DNA from 3 places in the Shewanella sp. BJSY2023SW001 genome. Region 1 is predicted to be linked to each of the others. Evidence: riboswitches for the same ligand, from Rfam matches in the RefSeq annotation. Region 1 holds a riboswitch; each other region holds the start of a gene.

Evidence for each region. Region 1 has a riboswitch for lysine ahead of lysC (lysine-sensitive aspartokinase 3). Riboswitches for the same ligand answer to the same signal wherever they lie in the genome.
Region 2: another riboswitch for lysine. It lies ahead of ACMHXH_RS14730 (Na+/H+ antiporter NhaC family protein); the one in region 1 lies ahead of lysC (lysine-sensitive aspartokinase 3).
Region 3: another riboswitch for lysine. It lies ahead of ACMHXH_RS13070 (Na+/H+ antiporter NhaC family protein); the one in region 1 lies ahead of lysC (lysine-sensitive aspartokinase 3).

Annotation. Positions count from the first base shown of each region.
Region 1 is NZ_JBKORF010000010.1:19,691-25,004, forward strand. It holds gene ACMHXH_RS01505 (S8 family serine peptidase) at 1-679, opposite strand, end outside; gene ACMHXH_RS01510 (succinylglutamate desuccinylase/aspartoacylase family protein) at 867-1,973, opposite strand; gene lysC (lysine-sensitive aspartokinase 3) at 1,963-3,330, opposite strand; lysine riboswitch at 3,467-3,644, opposite strand; gene ACMHXH_RS01520 (DUF3293 domain-containing protein) at 3,727-4,161, opposite strand; gene arcA (two-component system response regulator ArcA) at 4,722-5,314, shown strand, end outside.
Region 2 is NZ_JBKORF010000065.1:31,979-37,292, reverse strand. It holds gene ACMHXH_RS14735 (oxidative stress defense protein) at 233-940, shown strand; lysine riboswitch at 1,147-1,318, shown strand; gene ACMHXH_RS14730 (Na+/H+ antiporter NhaC family protein) at 1,401-2,981, shown strand; gene ACMHXH_RS14725 (HlyD family secretion protein) at 3,066-4,196, opposite strand; partial or broken gene ACMHXH_RS14720 (DUF3302 domain-containing protein) at 4,496-4,730, opposite strand; gene ACMHXH_RS14715 (GNAT family N-acetyltransferase) at 4,853-5,314, opposite strand, start outside.
Region 3 is NZ_JBKORF010000055.1:4,124-9,437, reverse strand. It holds gene ACMHXH_RS13090 (amidohydrolase family protein) at 1-235, opposite strand, end outside; gene ACMHXH_RS13085 (H-NS family nucleoid-associated regulatory protein) at 495-890, opposite strand; gene ACMHXH_RS13080 (electron transfer flavoprotein subunit beta/FixA family protein) at 1,210-1,959, shown strand; gene ACMHXH_RS13075 (electron transfer flavoprotein subunit alpha/FixB family protein) at 1,960-2,883, shown strand; lysine riboswitch at 2,974-3,172, shown strand; gene ACMHXH_RS13070 (Na+/H+ antiporter NhaC family protein) at 3,254-4,825, shown strand; gene rlmM (23S rRNA (cytidine(2498)-2'-O)-methyltransferase RlmM) at 5,111-5,314, shown strand, end outside.

The sequences.
Region 1 (5,314 bases):
CCGCAAAGGATGGATGATCACTGTTGATCCCCGAATCGATCACCCCGACTATGACCCCTTCCCCCATAGCCTGAGTCCCTGTAGCACTGCCGTCCCACACTTTGGGAGAACCTATCATGTTCTGGCTGCTGTCGGTATCCATTGAATAAAGGCTTTCCCGCTCAATGAAAGCTACTTCGGGTAACTTGGACAGGGCTTCTGCCTGCTGCTGATCCATGGTGACCGCCAGCCCATTAAAGGCATAGTGATACCTGACCTTAGCCTGTAACTGAACCCCTTGGGCCGCAGCACTCATTAAAAAGTTCTGTTGCTTGGCATTCAAATACTTCACGTAGGACTTCACCGCCACACTGGCGGTATTCAGCTTGGGGGCCTTTTGGGACGCCAACCCTTGACTTCGCTGTGGACTGGTGGCTTCAAGCCCGGCAATACCACCGGCATAATTCGCCACAGAGGGATCTTTAAGGCGCACTATATAAGTGTATTTCCCCTCAGCAAGTCCTGGTTCCCTGACAAACTTATGTCGCCCCATCTCTTGCTGTTGTCCTTTGCGACCGCTGGATGCACTAAGCAGATCTGAAGAAATAAATGGATCTGAAACGCTCAACGGCGCGGCCTGGGTATGGCATGACATGGATAACAGCGCTGCTGAAACAGCTATTGCAACTTGACTCTTCAATTGTCTACTCCCATTAAGACTGTTTATTGTTGTTTTATGTTTCCGTTTTAAAAACACCCTAAATACAAGGGCGCCAACATTTGTAACACCCATGGATACAATTGAAAAACAAATACACAAAAAATTACAATTTATCAGCAATTTACAGAATGATAGACGTTAAACTCCGGCTCACACCGGACCTAACTTAATCAGAAAGAGTAAAGTAGTTGGTCATCACCTTGTAGAGCTCAGTCCCTTGGTGCACAGACGCCGAGGCAAAATGCAGCACGGGGATCACATCTTCCTCAAGTGAGAGCTTGGTAACCTCTGTGCCAACATCGACTCGGTCGAGCCTGAGAATATTGACCAGAGGCGCGCCGGCGGGCAAAGGCACTCCCGGCTCGGCCAGATACTCCACCATACCCGCCATAGGTGCGTGAAACTTTCGATAGTCTTTCAGCAAACAAGCAAAACGCGGCATCACCTGCGGCAGTACGCTTTGGGCTATCACCTCTCTATAACTCAGATAACTTAATATTCCTTCCGCATCCCGACTGGCATCGGCAAGATCGATACGCTCCTGACTGCCAAGCTCCAAAGTAAAGGCCGATACTGCGACTTTTAGATCTCGCCCCCTACTCTTGGCATAATCGCTGAGTTGCCACCAGGGATTAAAGGCCGCTTCATCCATGGCACCGCCAAAGCCTTTAGGCATCACCAAGGTGTAGGGAATATGAAAGTAGCCGGCAGCTGACAGCTCATACTCGGGGCAATAAAGGTGTTTACAGGACTTGGGGCCGGTGTGCAGATCCAGCACTATGTCAGCGCCATGTGCCAGTTTCTGCAGATTGAGCGCCAATCTCTGGCCGGTCGTCACTCCCCAGGGATTGGCCAATGCCTGCTCACAGTTGGCAATGAGAAGCTGACGAAAAGCATCAAACAGTGCTTGCTCCGGCAGCTCACTATACTGCGGATACCAGTCATCCAGATGGACGACCTGCTCAAGATAGGCTCGGTTCCAGTTAATACCTGTGATGGGATCGAAGCGGCCCAAGGTAAACTCACCGCTTTTCTGGTTGATCCCCAAGGGGTTGGCCAAAGGCACCAGAGTGACATCTCCCAGAGGCGGATGCGCCTTGAAGTACTGCAACAATTGCAAAATCACCGCATTGCCCTGTACCTCGGCGCCATGCACATTGGCCTGAATATAGACGCTGGGCGCCGAATGACCGGTGCCTTTGAAGCGATATATGGGGATGGTGAGAGGCTGACCTGCGGCCAGCTCCCCAACCTGCAGGTGTTCAAGCTGCATCCTGAGCACCTTCAAATAAGTTACGATGCAAAGCGGCCACCACATCACCGGCTTCGGCTTCAGACACCAAGACACAGAGATTGTGTGGACTGGCACCCTGACAGATCATTCGGACGTTATGGGGTTCGAGCACTTCAAATACCCGGCGACAGATCCCGGCGGTAGTGGCTATCTTGTTGCCAATGATCGCCACCAGAGCCAGCTTGTCTTCCACCCGCACCCGGCAGTTTTGCGATAACTCCTGCAGCAGAGCTTCCGTCAGAAGCCCCTTACCGGCTGAATCTGAACCTGTTTTGTCCAGGGTCAGCGACACATTCACCTCTGAGGTGGTAATGAGATCGACACTGATCTTGTGCCGCGCCAACACAGCAAAGGTCTCAGCCAAAAAGCCCTGGGCATGCAACATCTGCAAACTATGCAAGTTAAGCAGGGTCTGATCTCGTCTCACGGCAACGGCCCTGAATACCGGCTCATCTTCCACTTGATGGCGGATCCAGGTGCCGCCTTTTTCCGGCGCCCGACTGGAACCGACAAACACTTGGATCTGTTGGCGCACCGCCGGCAAGATGGTGGCAGGGTGTAACACCTTGGCGCCAAAAGTAGCCATCTCCGCCGCCTCATTAAAACTGATTTCTGCGATAGGCCTGGCGTTGGGAGCCAGTCTGGGATCTGTGGTGTAAATCCCTTCTACATCGGTCCAGATCTCAACCGCATCGGCTTGCAAAGCTTCTGCCAACAGAGCCGCGGAATAATCACTGCCGCCACGCCCAAGGGTAGTTGTTCGCCCCTCGGCATCGGCACCGATAAACCCCTGGGTCACCAACAGTTGCTGCTCAAGCAAGGGTTGTAATTTCTCTGTCGCCAGTCGCTTCAGTTCGGCGATTTGTGGTTCGGCCTTGCCGAAATGGCTATCGGTACGCATCACCTGACGCACATCAAAGGCGCTGGCCTTGGCACCGCGTTCTCTCAATACCGCGGCAAACAGCGCTGAAGAGCATTGCTCACCAAGGGACAGGATCTCATCAACCATAGCATTACTCGGCCCCTGCAACAGCTTGGCACTGAGCGTTGCCATACGGCTGAGCAAGGCATCCAGCGCCGCGGCAACAGCAGCAGGTCTACCAAGTTTGTCCAGAATCGCATATTGAATGCTGGCAATATCTTTCAATAATTTGAGACGGCGCTCATCCCCCATGTCTGCCTGAGACAACTCCACCAACAGATTGGTTACGCCACTGGATGCACTCACCACAACCAGACGAGTAGCCGAATTTCCAAGCACTATATCGGCACAGCGATTCATCGCCTGATAATCGGCAACTGAGGTACCGCCAAACTTGGCAACAACAAGAGACATCAGCGCATTCCCCCACAGGCAGGTGACAGGGAAAGGTCGACAACGAGAATAGACTTCATGAGTTAAGCTCCGAACAGATAACGTTCGAAGAGCCTGGTGCTGAGATAACGCACCCCAAAGTAGGGACAAAGCGATCGTCACCAGAAGCTCTCCACCAAAAACCAGGTGACAGCCGCCAGGATTCAGCCTGACCAACCGACCGGAGAGCGTTACCAATACGCATCCCGACCTCGGCGTTAATCTCCCTCATGAGCCGTCATAGGAAATTGGTTTCCTCTGACTCACTACCTAGTTAACGCTCCTCTTCTGTTCCTTTCTTGCGAAAGGGATGAAAAAATTAGCAATAAAGCCCTTATGAAGTCAATGCTAATTTGCATCCGATGAAATATCCTCAACTTATTTATCACTAAGTTCAGGTAATTCATTGACCAAACGAGCTCGGCTTGCAAATAATCCAAGCTCTATTTCATGCTTGCCTTTATGGCAGGGCACTAATGTCAGTAAGCCTTTATCCACATAATAAAGTGCATTCTGACGGTACTTGAATGCCAGTTCGATTGCCGCAGCCTTATCCAAAAACAGGGCCCAACTTTTTTCCATATGACTGAGATCCTCAGCCGCACCTATAATGGCCCGATAGGGTATGCCGAGCTTATCAATATCACCTTGTAATTGCCGATCGAGAAGACGGTTCTGGCAGGAAGTCAATTTTTGCCCCAGAGGGTTATGGGCGGTGACAATCGCAAAAGGAACAGCGGAAGAAAACGACTGAGTCAAAAAAAAGCATGCGCTCTGGTAGTACTGCCAGAGACTTTCAAATGCAGCATCCATTGTAGTATCTGTCTCTAATGAACCGGAGTTATTCTAGCAAAGGCTTACGAAATCCCCTAGCCCCGTGAGCAAGCTCACAGTAAGACAAAACACAAAACGCTTAAGTTTCAATATCTAACATAAAAACTTGTGACTTAGATCATAGTTAAACATTAATTTGTTAACATTTCATTTGTTAACAAATGCCTAATCCTAGTACAATGGATTGTATCGACAGAGACCTAGAGTTAAGCGTGTGACCAGGCTAGCGCCATTACGCGACAGCATAAGTCTCTAATGATAACGACTCTGTACCAAATGTAATCTGGTTTTAAGATCGCATTTTCTGGATTTTCCATGTCTTTCAGGAACTAAATCCCGCCACTGGGAATCCTAGAGAGTACAGTTCGCGCCTCTCCAGGTGGAGAGCATACTTTTTGCTAATCATGAAGTGTGTTGCCGTTTCATTTCAGTTTTGAACAGCACTTACGTGAACCCTGTGAATGTTGGCGTTTTAGAGAGTATAGCGGAGCGTCACCCGCGCTCATGGTTAGATAAACTGATTTAATTAGGTAAATAACATGCAAAACCCGCACATTCTGATCGTTGAAGATGAAGCCGTTACCCGTAACACGCTGAGAAGTATTTTCGAGGCAGAAGGTTATGTGGTAACCGAAGCCAATGATGGCGCAGAGATGCACAAAGCCTTGCAGGAAAACAAGGTGAACCTGGTGGTTATGGATATCAATCTGCCAGGTAAGAATGGTTTGCTGTTGGCGCGGGAGTTGCGCGAAATCAACAATATCGGCCTCATCTTCCTTACCGGTCGTGATAACGAAGTAGACAAGATCTTGGGCCTGGAAATCGGTGCCGATGATTACATCACCAAACCGTTCAACCCTCGTGAGTTGACTATTCGTGCCCGCAACCTGCTGACTCGTGTCAACAGCTCAGGTGCTGAAATTGAAGAAAAGGCCGCCGTGGAACATTATCGTTTCAATGGTTGGAGCCTGGAGATCAACAGCCGTTCACTGGTCAGCCCTCAGGGTGAGTCTTACAAGCTGCCGCGTAGCGAATTCCGCGCCATGCTGCACTTTGTGGAAAACCCAGGCAAGATCCTCAGCCGCGCCGAGTTGCTGATGAAGATGACCGGCCGTGAGCTTAAGCCACATGA
Region 2 (5,314 bases), on a different contig from region 1:
CTGTTTTCCGCAATGCTAAAGCTGATGGAGCACGCTTGGGTGCCGGTAAAATTGGCGGCGATTATACCTCAGCCATAGAAAAGGTACAGTTGGGCTGGCTAATTTATGTTCTATGTTGCCATCTCGGTTGCCGCTTCAAAACGTCGTTGAAAAATTTTTTGATTTTTTTAACCCTTTTGTCAGCCGGCTGCGTTTCTATGGTCAACGAAAGCGAACTTTTTGGAGAACCAAGATGAAAAAATCTCTGCTGAATCTGGCGCTGATAGGCGCATTGTTACCCGCTACTCTGATGAGCCACTCAGTACTGGCTCAGGATAGACCTCTACTGGAAACCACAGGCGTCAGCCAGATACAGGTTGAGCCCGATATGGCCGAAATCCATGTTGAAGTGTCATTAAGCGAATCTGATGCCAAGGCGGCCAAGGCCGCATCCGACCAGGCGGTGGCCGCTTTTATCGAGCGCCTGCTCAAGGCCGGGGTCGCCAAGGAGTCGATTGCCGCCGCCAATCTGAATCTGCAACCTGAGTATGTTTACCTCAAGGACAAGGCGCCCGAGCTCAAGGGGTATCGCGCCAGTCGCAGTGTGACAGTGTTGGTGAAACAGTTGGATCAGCTCAATCCCATACTGGACTCGGCGTTAATAGGCGGGATCAACAAGGTGAACCAGATCAACCTTAAGTCCAGTAAAGAAGCCGAGATGCGCAAGCAGGCGCGGCAGGCGGCCATTGAAGATGCCAAGCAAAAGGCCAGTGAACTGGCGGCCGGATTCGGCGAGAAACTCGATGGCGTCTGGTCGATTCGTTATTTCGACCAAGGCCCGGTGCGTCCTGTGATGTACAAGGCCGCCATGATGGCCGAAGGCGCTATCAACCAGAGCTATGAGTATGGCCAGGTAACCTTCTCCGACAGGGTCGAGGTCAGCTACAAGCTGCGTGACTGAGGTAAGCATTCGGGTGAGAGCCGTTGGCTCGCTGATGGAGCGAAGCAGTTTTTAACCGTGGCTCGTGAACAAGCGGTGCCGGTATTGCTAGGCCGTGACATGAGTCACTTCCTCTGGGCGTAATGCCCGCCTAGCGGGATATTTACCGCCAGAGGCGCAATCCGGCTTGCTATTGGAGCTGTGATAGTTAGAATGCCAGTCGAATACCTTTGAGTAGAGGCGCGCTGCCTAAAAGTAACCGGGAAGAGGGTGATGCCTTTGAGGCCCGGGGAAAGGAGTCGGCGCCGAAGTAGCCAGGCCATCAAACCTAGCTGCTGGTTCTGTATCTAACAGGTGCAGGACTGCCATAGTCATCCACTATGGAGCGCTACCTGAAGGAGCTGAGAAGTTTCTGCCCTCCTTGGTCTGAGTTTCTTCGATCCTATCGGTAGATCTCCACCTTTCTTGGTGTAAAGAGATCATGAATATCATGCATTTTGCGGACTCTCCCTGGTCCATAGTTCCTCCTCTGCTGGCGGTTGCGCTGGCGATCATCACCCGTAGAGTACTGCTCTCCCTTGGGGTAGGCATAGTCGCCGGCAGCCTGATGTTGCAGCAGTTTTCACCGCTGCAATCGCTGCGCTACCTGTTTGACAGTGTGCTGAAAATCTTCTGGGTCGATGGTGCTCCCAACAGCGATAACCTGAATATGTTGCTGTTTATGCTGCTGCTGGGTGGGCTTATCAGCTTGATGACCGCCTCGGGTGCGACCCGGGCCTTCGCCGAATGGGCCGCCAGGCGCTGCCAGAGCCGCAAGGGCGCCAAGTCGCTCACCGGCTTGATGGTGTTTGCCTTTTTTATTGACGACTTTTTCCACAGCCTGTCGGTGGGGCCCATTTGCCGCCCTGTGACCGACAGATTCCAGATCTCCCGCGCCAAGCTGGCCTATCTGCTGGACTCGACTGCGGCGCCCGTATGCGTATTGATGCCCATTTCTTCCTGGGGAGCCTATATCATCGCCCTGGTGGGCGGCATACTCGTGGCCCATGGGGTGACAGAGCAGAGCCCGATCGCCGCTTTTGTGCAGATGATCCCCATGAACCTCTATGCGGTATTTACCCTGATCATGGTGGTGGTGGTGATCGCTTTCCAACTGGATATTGGGCCGATGCGACAGCATGAGCAGCGGGCGCTCGAAGGTAAGCTCTGGGATGAATCCAAGGGCAGGCCCATAGGATTGGATATGGAAGCCCCGGCCGACAGCCGCGGCGGCATGCTGGATATGGTGTTGCCGATAGTGACACTGACGGCGGCGAGTATCTATTTCATGCTGGACTCAGGGGCTCAGGTATTGGCCGCCAATGGTCAGGCCTTCAGTGTGCTGGGCGCCTTTGAACATACCAATGTGGGCTCATCTTTGGTTTATGGCGCCCTTTGCAGCCTGGCGGTGTCCGGCTTGTTGGCCCTGCGTCTCGGCCTTGGGATATCCACTTGGCTGCGCGCCGCCCCCAGAGGCGTCATGGCCATGTTGCCGGCTATCAATATACTGCTGTTTGCCTGGACCATAGGCGCCGTGGTGCGTGACATGGAAACCGGCAAATATCTCGCTAGCCTGGCTAACGGCAACCTGCCCGCAGGGCTGCTGCCTGTGGTGGTGTTTGTGCTTTCCTGCGCCATGGCCTTTGCCACAGGCACCAGTTGGGGCACTTTCGGTATCATGTTGCCGCTCGCCGGTGATATGGCTGCCGCCAGCGATATCCAGCTCCTGCTGCCCATGTTGTCGGCTGTGCTGGCCGGCGCTGTGTTTGGCGATCACAGTTCGCCCATCTCCAGTACCAGTATTCTGTCGGCCACCGGTGCCGGCTGTCACCATATAGACCACGTACTGACCCAGTTGCCTTATGCCCTGACAGTCGCCTTCGGGGCAGCGCTCGGTTATCTGGCCATGGGGCTGCTGCATTCCACCCTGGCCGGTTTCCTGGTGAGTGCCGCTTGGTTTGCACTCTTCTGCCTCTACCACGCCAGGCGTTTCCAGGCGGCTCCCGAGGCCGCCATCGGCTGAGGCTGAGATGGGATACCAAAACGCCCCGGGAGTTTTTCCGGGGCTTTTTACTCTTGCCAAAGGCTTGCGCGAAGATAAGGAGTCTCAGTGATCCAGATAGAGATAGTTCTGCCAGCTTTTCATCCTTATCAATACCTTACGCATGATTGATACATGCTCAAAGCTGTCGGAATAGATGGCGATCTCCACATTGGTACCCAGTGGCAAATGATACTGACTCAGGTCATCCAGCGGCTTGAGTTTCACCAGAGGTCGGCCGTTGAGGCGAATTTGTGACGAGCCATAGAGCTGCCCCTGCGCCTGCACCTGAGATTCACCTATGGCCGGCAGCACTTCGACCACTTCGGCTTGAAACACTTTGCCCGGCAGAGCGCGGAAGATCAGCTCGGCCTTGAAACCGGGTTTCAGCCGCAGCAGCGAGTTTTGCCTAAAGGCGCCGACAAAGAAGCGCTCCTCCTGATGGACAAAGGTCATCACAGGCCTGAAGGGCATGGGCACCACCATCATTCCCGGTCTCAGGGTCAACTGGGTTACATAACCGTCTGAGGGGGCATGCATGCTGGTTTCCTCCAGATTGAATCTGGCTTTTTCCAACATGGCGGCAATTTCGGCCACTTGGGTGTTTTGCCCCTGATACTCGGCTTCCAGTGCCAGCTTGGCGCGCCGGGCTTCGGCCTCGGCCGCCTCTACTGAGGCCTGGGCGCCGAGATAGTACTGACGACGGTTGTCGACATCGGCACGGGTGAAGGCGCCTTTTTCAAAACCGCTGCGGTAGCGCTCATATTCCAGTTGGGTTCTGTCCCGTTCGGCCTCGGCCTTGATGCGACTGGCCTCGGCGGCCTTATAGGCGGCGTCCAGCCCCAATACCGCCTGTTTAGCCTGCTCCAGGCTGGCCTCCAGCCGGGTGACTTCTGTCTGATAAGGAGTCGGATCGACCCGGAACAGTAACTCGCCCTCTTTCAGCAGTTTATTGGGGGTGACGGGCACTTCTATGACCTTGCCGCGCACCGAGGGGATCAGCGGGGTGGTGACATACATCTGGCTGCCCATGGCGGTATGGGGATGGTTGTAGTTCATCAACAAAATCAAGGTGCCTATCAGCACTACTCCGCCGAGCACGGCGGTGGGCACGCTCCACTTGTTGAGTGGAATGCGGAAAATCTTGAAGATGGCGACACAGATGGCGGTGTAAGTGAGGATAAGCAAGAGATCCATTTATCTGTTCTCCCCATTCTTGTTATTGCTTTGGGTCTGATTATCTGTACCTGGAATGTCGGTCGAGTCTGCTGCCGTATCCAAGCCCATGCCGCTGGTGGGTTTGGGATTGACTGCGGGCTCTTCTGAAGACGTTTGGACTTGGGTTGGGGCTTGGACTTGGGCACTCGACGCTGCAAGGGCCTCTGTGGCGGCATGCTTTTGGGCTTCCAGGGCGGCGACTTTTTCACTCAATAGCTCCAACTGCTGCGCCAGAAGTACGGTTTCATGGTGCAGTGATTGCTGCTCCTGTTGAATTTTGTCAAAGCCCCAGCCCCTGTCCTCGCGCCAGAGCGTGGCCCAGATCCACAGAAACGGCCACAGCACATGCAGGGTAAACAGGCTCACCCAGCCTGCGTAGTGAATGGCGTCCTGATGGGGGTGGTTGCGTTTCTTGGCCAGCTCGTAGGGGATGTCGTGGATCACTATCACCCCGTAGAAGATCACCAGGGCGACAAAGATCAGCAGCCCCAGCGCGATATAATCCAGTGTCATCTAATCGGGTTCCCTTATTGGTAAATACGCTTGAATAAGTGTAGATGGCCGCTGGCGGATTGCCCGGGAATGATGAATTTTTTCAGGGGCATAAGACTAAAATCGACTCGTGCCCGAAAGGGTTAGGGCTCGACAGGTCCCGGCAGCATAAGCTGATAAAACGCCAAATCCAGCCAGCGGCCGAACTTATAGCCCACCTGGGGCAGGGTGCCTGAGTGCTTGAACCCCAACTTCAGGTGCAGGGCAATACTGGCCTGGTTTCCGGCATCTATGGCGCCCACCATGGTGCGCATGCCGCGCTCCCGGGCCTGGGTTATCAAATGCTGCATCAGAAAGCGCGCCACCCCTTTGCCTCTATGCTCCGGGTGCACATACACAGAATGTTCCACCGAGTAGAGGTTGGCTGGATAGCCGCGAAACGGGCCGAAGCTGGCAAATCCCAACAGTTGCCCCTGCTCATCCTCGGCGCCCAGAATTGGCCAGCTGCCTTGTTGTTTGGCGCCGAACCAGTCGCGGATCTGCTGCTTGTTCCTTGGCTGGTATTCATAAAGGGCTGTGGTATGGGCAATGGCATGGTTGAAGAT
Region 3 (5,314 bases), on a different contig from region 1:
CTATCTTATAAGCATTTTGTGGAATTTCATTATTGGAAATTACTTGTTTTATTCGGTTATTTTCAATAAGTAATGTAGCGTTATCCAGCTGTTTCCCAGGTGAAAGTATAAGCTTGGCATGGGTTAAGGCGGTCAATCTCGGAGTATTGTCTGTCAGCTGTGTCTCATCGGCAAAGGCGCTACAGGCCACAAGACTGAACAACAGTAGGTTTATGGCGGGGAAAGAAATTCTCATCTGTTGTGGCTACCTTGTCATAATTCCTTGGGGAGAGTCATTGTCATCAGAGAGGAACAGGCTGCGATCAATCAGTACGTTTCCCCTAAGAGTGATAAAAAAGCGGACGAAAGCCTCGCTTTAAGTCGGCAGTCGTAAACTTAACTCAGCCTAAATGTAAATGCCAAGGCGTAATTGTAAGGCTTTTTAACAGATGCCAGACTTCTATCAGACATAAAAAAGCCCCGACACTGTCGAGGCTTAAGCTAGGAAAACCTGATTAAATCAGGAAATCATCCATTGAACGACCTTTATCTACTTCGTTCTTGAATACAGTTGGCATACGGCCTTGGCCGGTCCAAGTAATAGTTTGACCATCTACAACGATTTTGTATTTTGGTGGGCGGGGAGCACGCTTCTTGGGAGCAGCCTTGGCGGCAGCAACATTACCCAGATCTTCAACAGATAGGCCAACGGCTTCCATCTGCTTACGGATCTCTTCAATTTTAGACAGACGTTCAGCCTGTGCCTTTTCTTCTTTCTTGGCTTCTTCTTCACGATCAATAATGATCTTATCCAATTTGACTGCCAGATCGCGCAGATCTGCAACGCTTAACTCTTTTACTGCGGCTTTAAAACGACGGCCGTGAGTCAATATATCAAGAAAATCGCTCATAAGTATTTAGGTCCCACGCTAATTTATAAATTGGGTTAAGGTGAATATCGCTATAAATAATAGAAACTATAAGTGTCAGGATCAAATATTTTTACGTCAATTGACATTAATTTCTTTATTTATTTCAATTCTACGACCATAAAAGTTGCCAAGTGTTCAAAAAACTGACCATAAAGTGTGACAGAATTGGCAAACGAGCGTTTAAACTACTGTTGACGTTAACGTCAACAGCACGTAAAGTTGAGCCATCCTGTACTGATGTATCTGGTATCATCGGTACGTAATCCACATAAGATACAAGGTGTAGGAAGGAAACCCTATGAAAGTATTGGTGCCAGTAAAACGTGTGGTCGATGCCAATGTTAAGGTCAGGGTCAAGGCTGACAATACAGGCGTTGAAACAGCCAACCTGAAAATGGCGTTGAATCCATTTTGTGAAATTGCGGTAGAAGAAGCCGTACGTCTAAAAGAAGCCGGCAGTGCTTCTGAGGTCGTTGTTGTCAGCATAGGTCCCAAGGCGGCACAGGAGCAACTGCGTACCGCATTGGCTCTGGGCGCCGACCGTGCCATTCACATTGAAACCGATGAAGAGCTGGTGCCCCTTTCTATTGCCAAGTTACTCAAGGCAGTGCAGGACAAAGAGCAGGCGCAGCTAATTCTGCTCGGCAAGCAGTCCATCGATGGTGATAACAATCAGACCGGACAGATGCTGGCGGCGCTCGCCGGTATGCCTCAGGCAACCTTTGCATCTGAAGTGAAGCTGGAAGGTGAAACTTTGCTGGTTACCCGTGAAGTGGATGGTGGTTTACAGACTCTGTCCATGCCTCTACCGGCTGTAGTTACAGCGGATCTGCGTCTGAATGAGCCTCGCTATGCTTCTTTGCCCAATATCATGAAGGCCAAGCGCAAGCCGCTGGAAACCATGAGCATTGAGGATCTGGAAGTGACTCTCAAGCAGCACGTACAGGTGTTGGAGGTAGCAACGCCGGCCAGCCGTCAGGCGGGTGTGATGGTGGCTTCCGTTGAGGAGCTGGTGGACAAGTTGAAAAACGAAGCGAAGGTGATCTAAATGGCCGTATTAGTAATAGCAGAACACGATAATGCCAGCCTGAAACAGGACACAGCCAAAGTCGTCGCCGCGGCCAAAGCCATAGGTGGAGATATTCACCTCTTGGTTGCCGGTCAGGATTGCAAGGCCGCAGCCGATGCCGCCGCCAAGCTTGAAGGTGTCAGTAAAGTACTGTTGGCCGATAATCCTGCCTATGGTGCTCATCTTGCCGACAATATTGGTGAGCTCATCTTGTCTTTGAGTGGCGACTACAGCCATATTCTGGCTGCAGCCTCAAGCCAGGGTAAGGATATACTGCCAAGAGTGGCGGCTTTGCTGGATGTGGCTCAACTTTCTGAGATCACCAAGGTGATCGATGCCGATACTTTTGTCCGTCCCGTCTATGCCGGTAACGCCATGGCGACCGTTAAGAGTCTGGATAACAAGAAAGTGGCCACAGTGCGCGCCAGCGCCTTCGACGCCGTTGCCGAGACAGGTTCAGCTGAAATCAATCAGCTCGACAGCGTCTTTGACGCCAAGAGCAGCTTTGTCTCTCAGAGTTTGACCGAGTCGGCTCGTCCGGAGCTTGGCAGTGCCAGAGTGATTGTTTCCGGTGGTCGCGGTATGGGCAGTGGCGAAAACTTTGCCATGCTGGAAACCTTGGCCGATAAGCTTGGCGCCGCCGTAGGTGCATCACGGGCCGCCGTAGATGCCGGATTTGTTCCTAACGATTTGCAGGTCGGTCAGACAGGTAAAATTGTGGCGCCAGAGCTGTATATCGCTGTGGGTATCTCCGGAGCGATTCAGCATCTGGCCGGGATGAAGGATTCAAAAGTCATAGTGGCTATCAATAAAGATCCTGAAGCGCCTATTTTCCAGGTTGCCGATTATGGTCTGGAAGCTGATCTGTTTGATGTGGTGCCCAAGTTGAACGAGTTGATTTAATCTGTGATCTAGGTCACGATAGGCGGCTTTGGGGTAGCATCCTCAAAGCCGCCTATGTTTTTATGTGCCTCACGCCTGAAATCAGGCGTCCTGAGAAGTAGAGGCGCACTAAATATCAGTAGCGGTAAGCAGGGTGATTCCGTTTATGTATCGCGAAAGGATTTGGTGCCGAAGGGGTTGCGACTCATCAAAGTCCACCGCTGGGGCTGTTACCAAATAGGGGCAGCACTGCCATAGTATATTCTGTCGGGATGACAGATTGACGTTACTATGGAGCGCTACTGAAAGGACAGGTGCTACTCGGTATGTTTTTGCCTTTTCCCACCAGTTCAGTTGCCCTCCATTCGTATTTAACGAAGAACAAGACTCAATGACAGTACTAAGTTATGCCGACTCGGCACTCTCTTTGTTGCCGCCGGTTGTGGCAATTTTATTGGCGATCTTCACCCGGCGGGTGTTGTTATCTCTAGGGCTGGGAATACTGATCGGAGCCTTGTTGCTCAATCAATGGTCGGTGTTGGATACCGGGGTTTATCTGGGGCAAAGGGTGCTTTCCCTGGTTTGGGACGATGGCGCTTTTAATGCCTGGAACCTGTATATTCTGGGGTTCCTGGTGCTGCTGGGAATGATCACTGCACTGATTACTGTTAGTGGCTCTGCCAGAGCCTTTGCTAACTGGGCCAGACAGCATATCCGCAATCGTCGTGATGCTAAGCTGCTAACCATGTTTCTCGGTTGTGTGGTGTTTATCGATGACTACTTCAACAGCCTGGTGGTGGGCAGTATCGCTAGACCGCTGACCGACAGATATTATATCTCCCGCTCCAAACTGGCGTATCTTTTGGATTCAACCGCAGCGCCTGTGTGCGTTATCTCGCCGGTTTCCAGCTGGGGTGCCTATATTATTGCCCTTATCGGCGGTATTCTCACGGCTCATGGTTTTACCGAGACCGGACATCTGAGCGCTTTCGTGCAGATGATCCCGATGAACTTCTATGCCCTGTTTGCCCTGGCGCTCTTGCTATGCGTGGCCTATATGGAGCTGGATATCGGCGCCATGCGCAAACACGAGCTTAATGCCCGTAAAGGCAATCTCTATGATGAGTCCAAGGGACTGCCGCCAGGTGCCAATGCCGATCTGCCCGAGGCGGAAACCGGTCAGGTGCACGGCCTGTTCCTGCCCATAGGTGTCTTGGTGGTGGCGACCTTCTACTTTATGGTTTCCAGCGGCGCCGATGCCCTGGCGGCAGAAAGCCTGCCTTTCAGCATCATAGGTGCCTTTGAGAAAACCGATGTGGGCTCGTCACTGTTTTTTGGCGCTTCCATCGGACTGGTGGTAACGCTGCTGCTGGCCTTTATCCAGAAGATTGAAGCCAAGATGATCCTCAAGGCGCTCACCTCGGGGGCTCGCTCCATGTTGCCGGCCATCTATATTCTGATGTTTGCCTGGACCATAGCCGGGATCATAGGCTCATTGGAAACCGGCAAGTTTATGGCCAGTCTCGCCAGTGGCAATATTCCCTTTGCCTTGCTGCCGGCCGTGTTATTTATTTTGGCTGGGCTTACCGCCTTTTCTACCGGCACCAGCTGGGGCACTTTCGGGATCATGTTGCCGATTGCTGCCGATATGGCTATGGGCAGCCACAGCAGTATGATGTTGCCTATGTTGGCGGCCGTGTTGGCTGGTGCTGTATTTGGCGACCACTGCTCGCCGATATCGGACACCACGATTCTGTCATCTACAGGTGCCGGCTGTCATCATATCGATCACGTGTTGACTCAGCTGCCTTATGCGGTCTTGGTGGCGCTTATTTCCCTCGGTGGTTATATAGTGCTCGGTTTTACCGAGTCGGTATGGTTGGGGCTTGCCTGTAGCTGTGTACTATTCCTGCTGGGATTGGTGTGGCTCAAATGGCAACAACCCAAGAATACTAATGCCTGAGCTGCCACTCAATAGCTTGCGTTAACAGCACCCGCCCTGATGGCGGGTGTTTTGTTGTAATGCCATTTCGTTTACTTGATTCAGCTTGGGAGTTGGCTTTGGTAAAGAGTCGTGTGCCGGCATCAAGTTCGGCCGTATTTGAATACCTGATCAAGATTAATGCTGGTTTAAAGTCCAACAAGGAATGGAATAACTAACCTGCGATGGGAAAAGGCTTCTGATATACTTGCCGCCTTCGCCAGTTGCCGGAGGCTTTCCGGTAAGATTCACTGTTTGGAAATACCAATGAACAACCTGTTTCTGTTTTGTCGTGCCGGCTATGAAAAAGAGTGCGCGGCCGAGATCCAAAATCGGGCGGCACTGCTCAATGTCGGTGGTTTCGTCAAGGCCAACAACAACGATGCCTATGTGATCTTTCAATGTTTTGCCGAAGGGGAAGCCGACACTCTGGCACAGGAACTGGCGCTGGACTCATTGATCTTTGCCCGG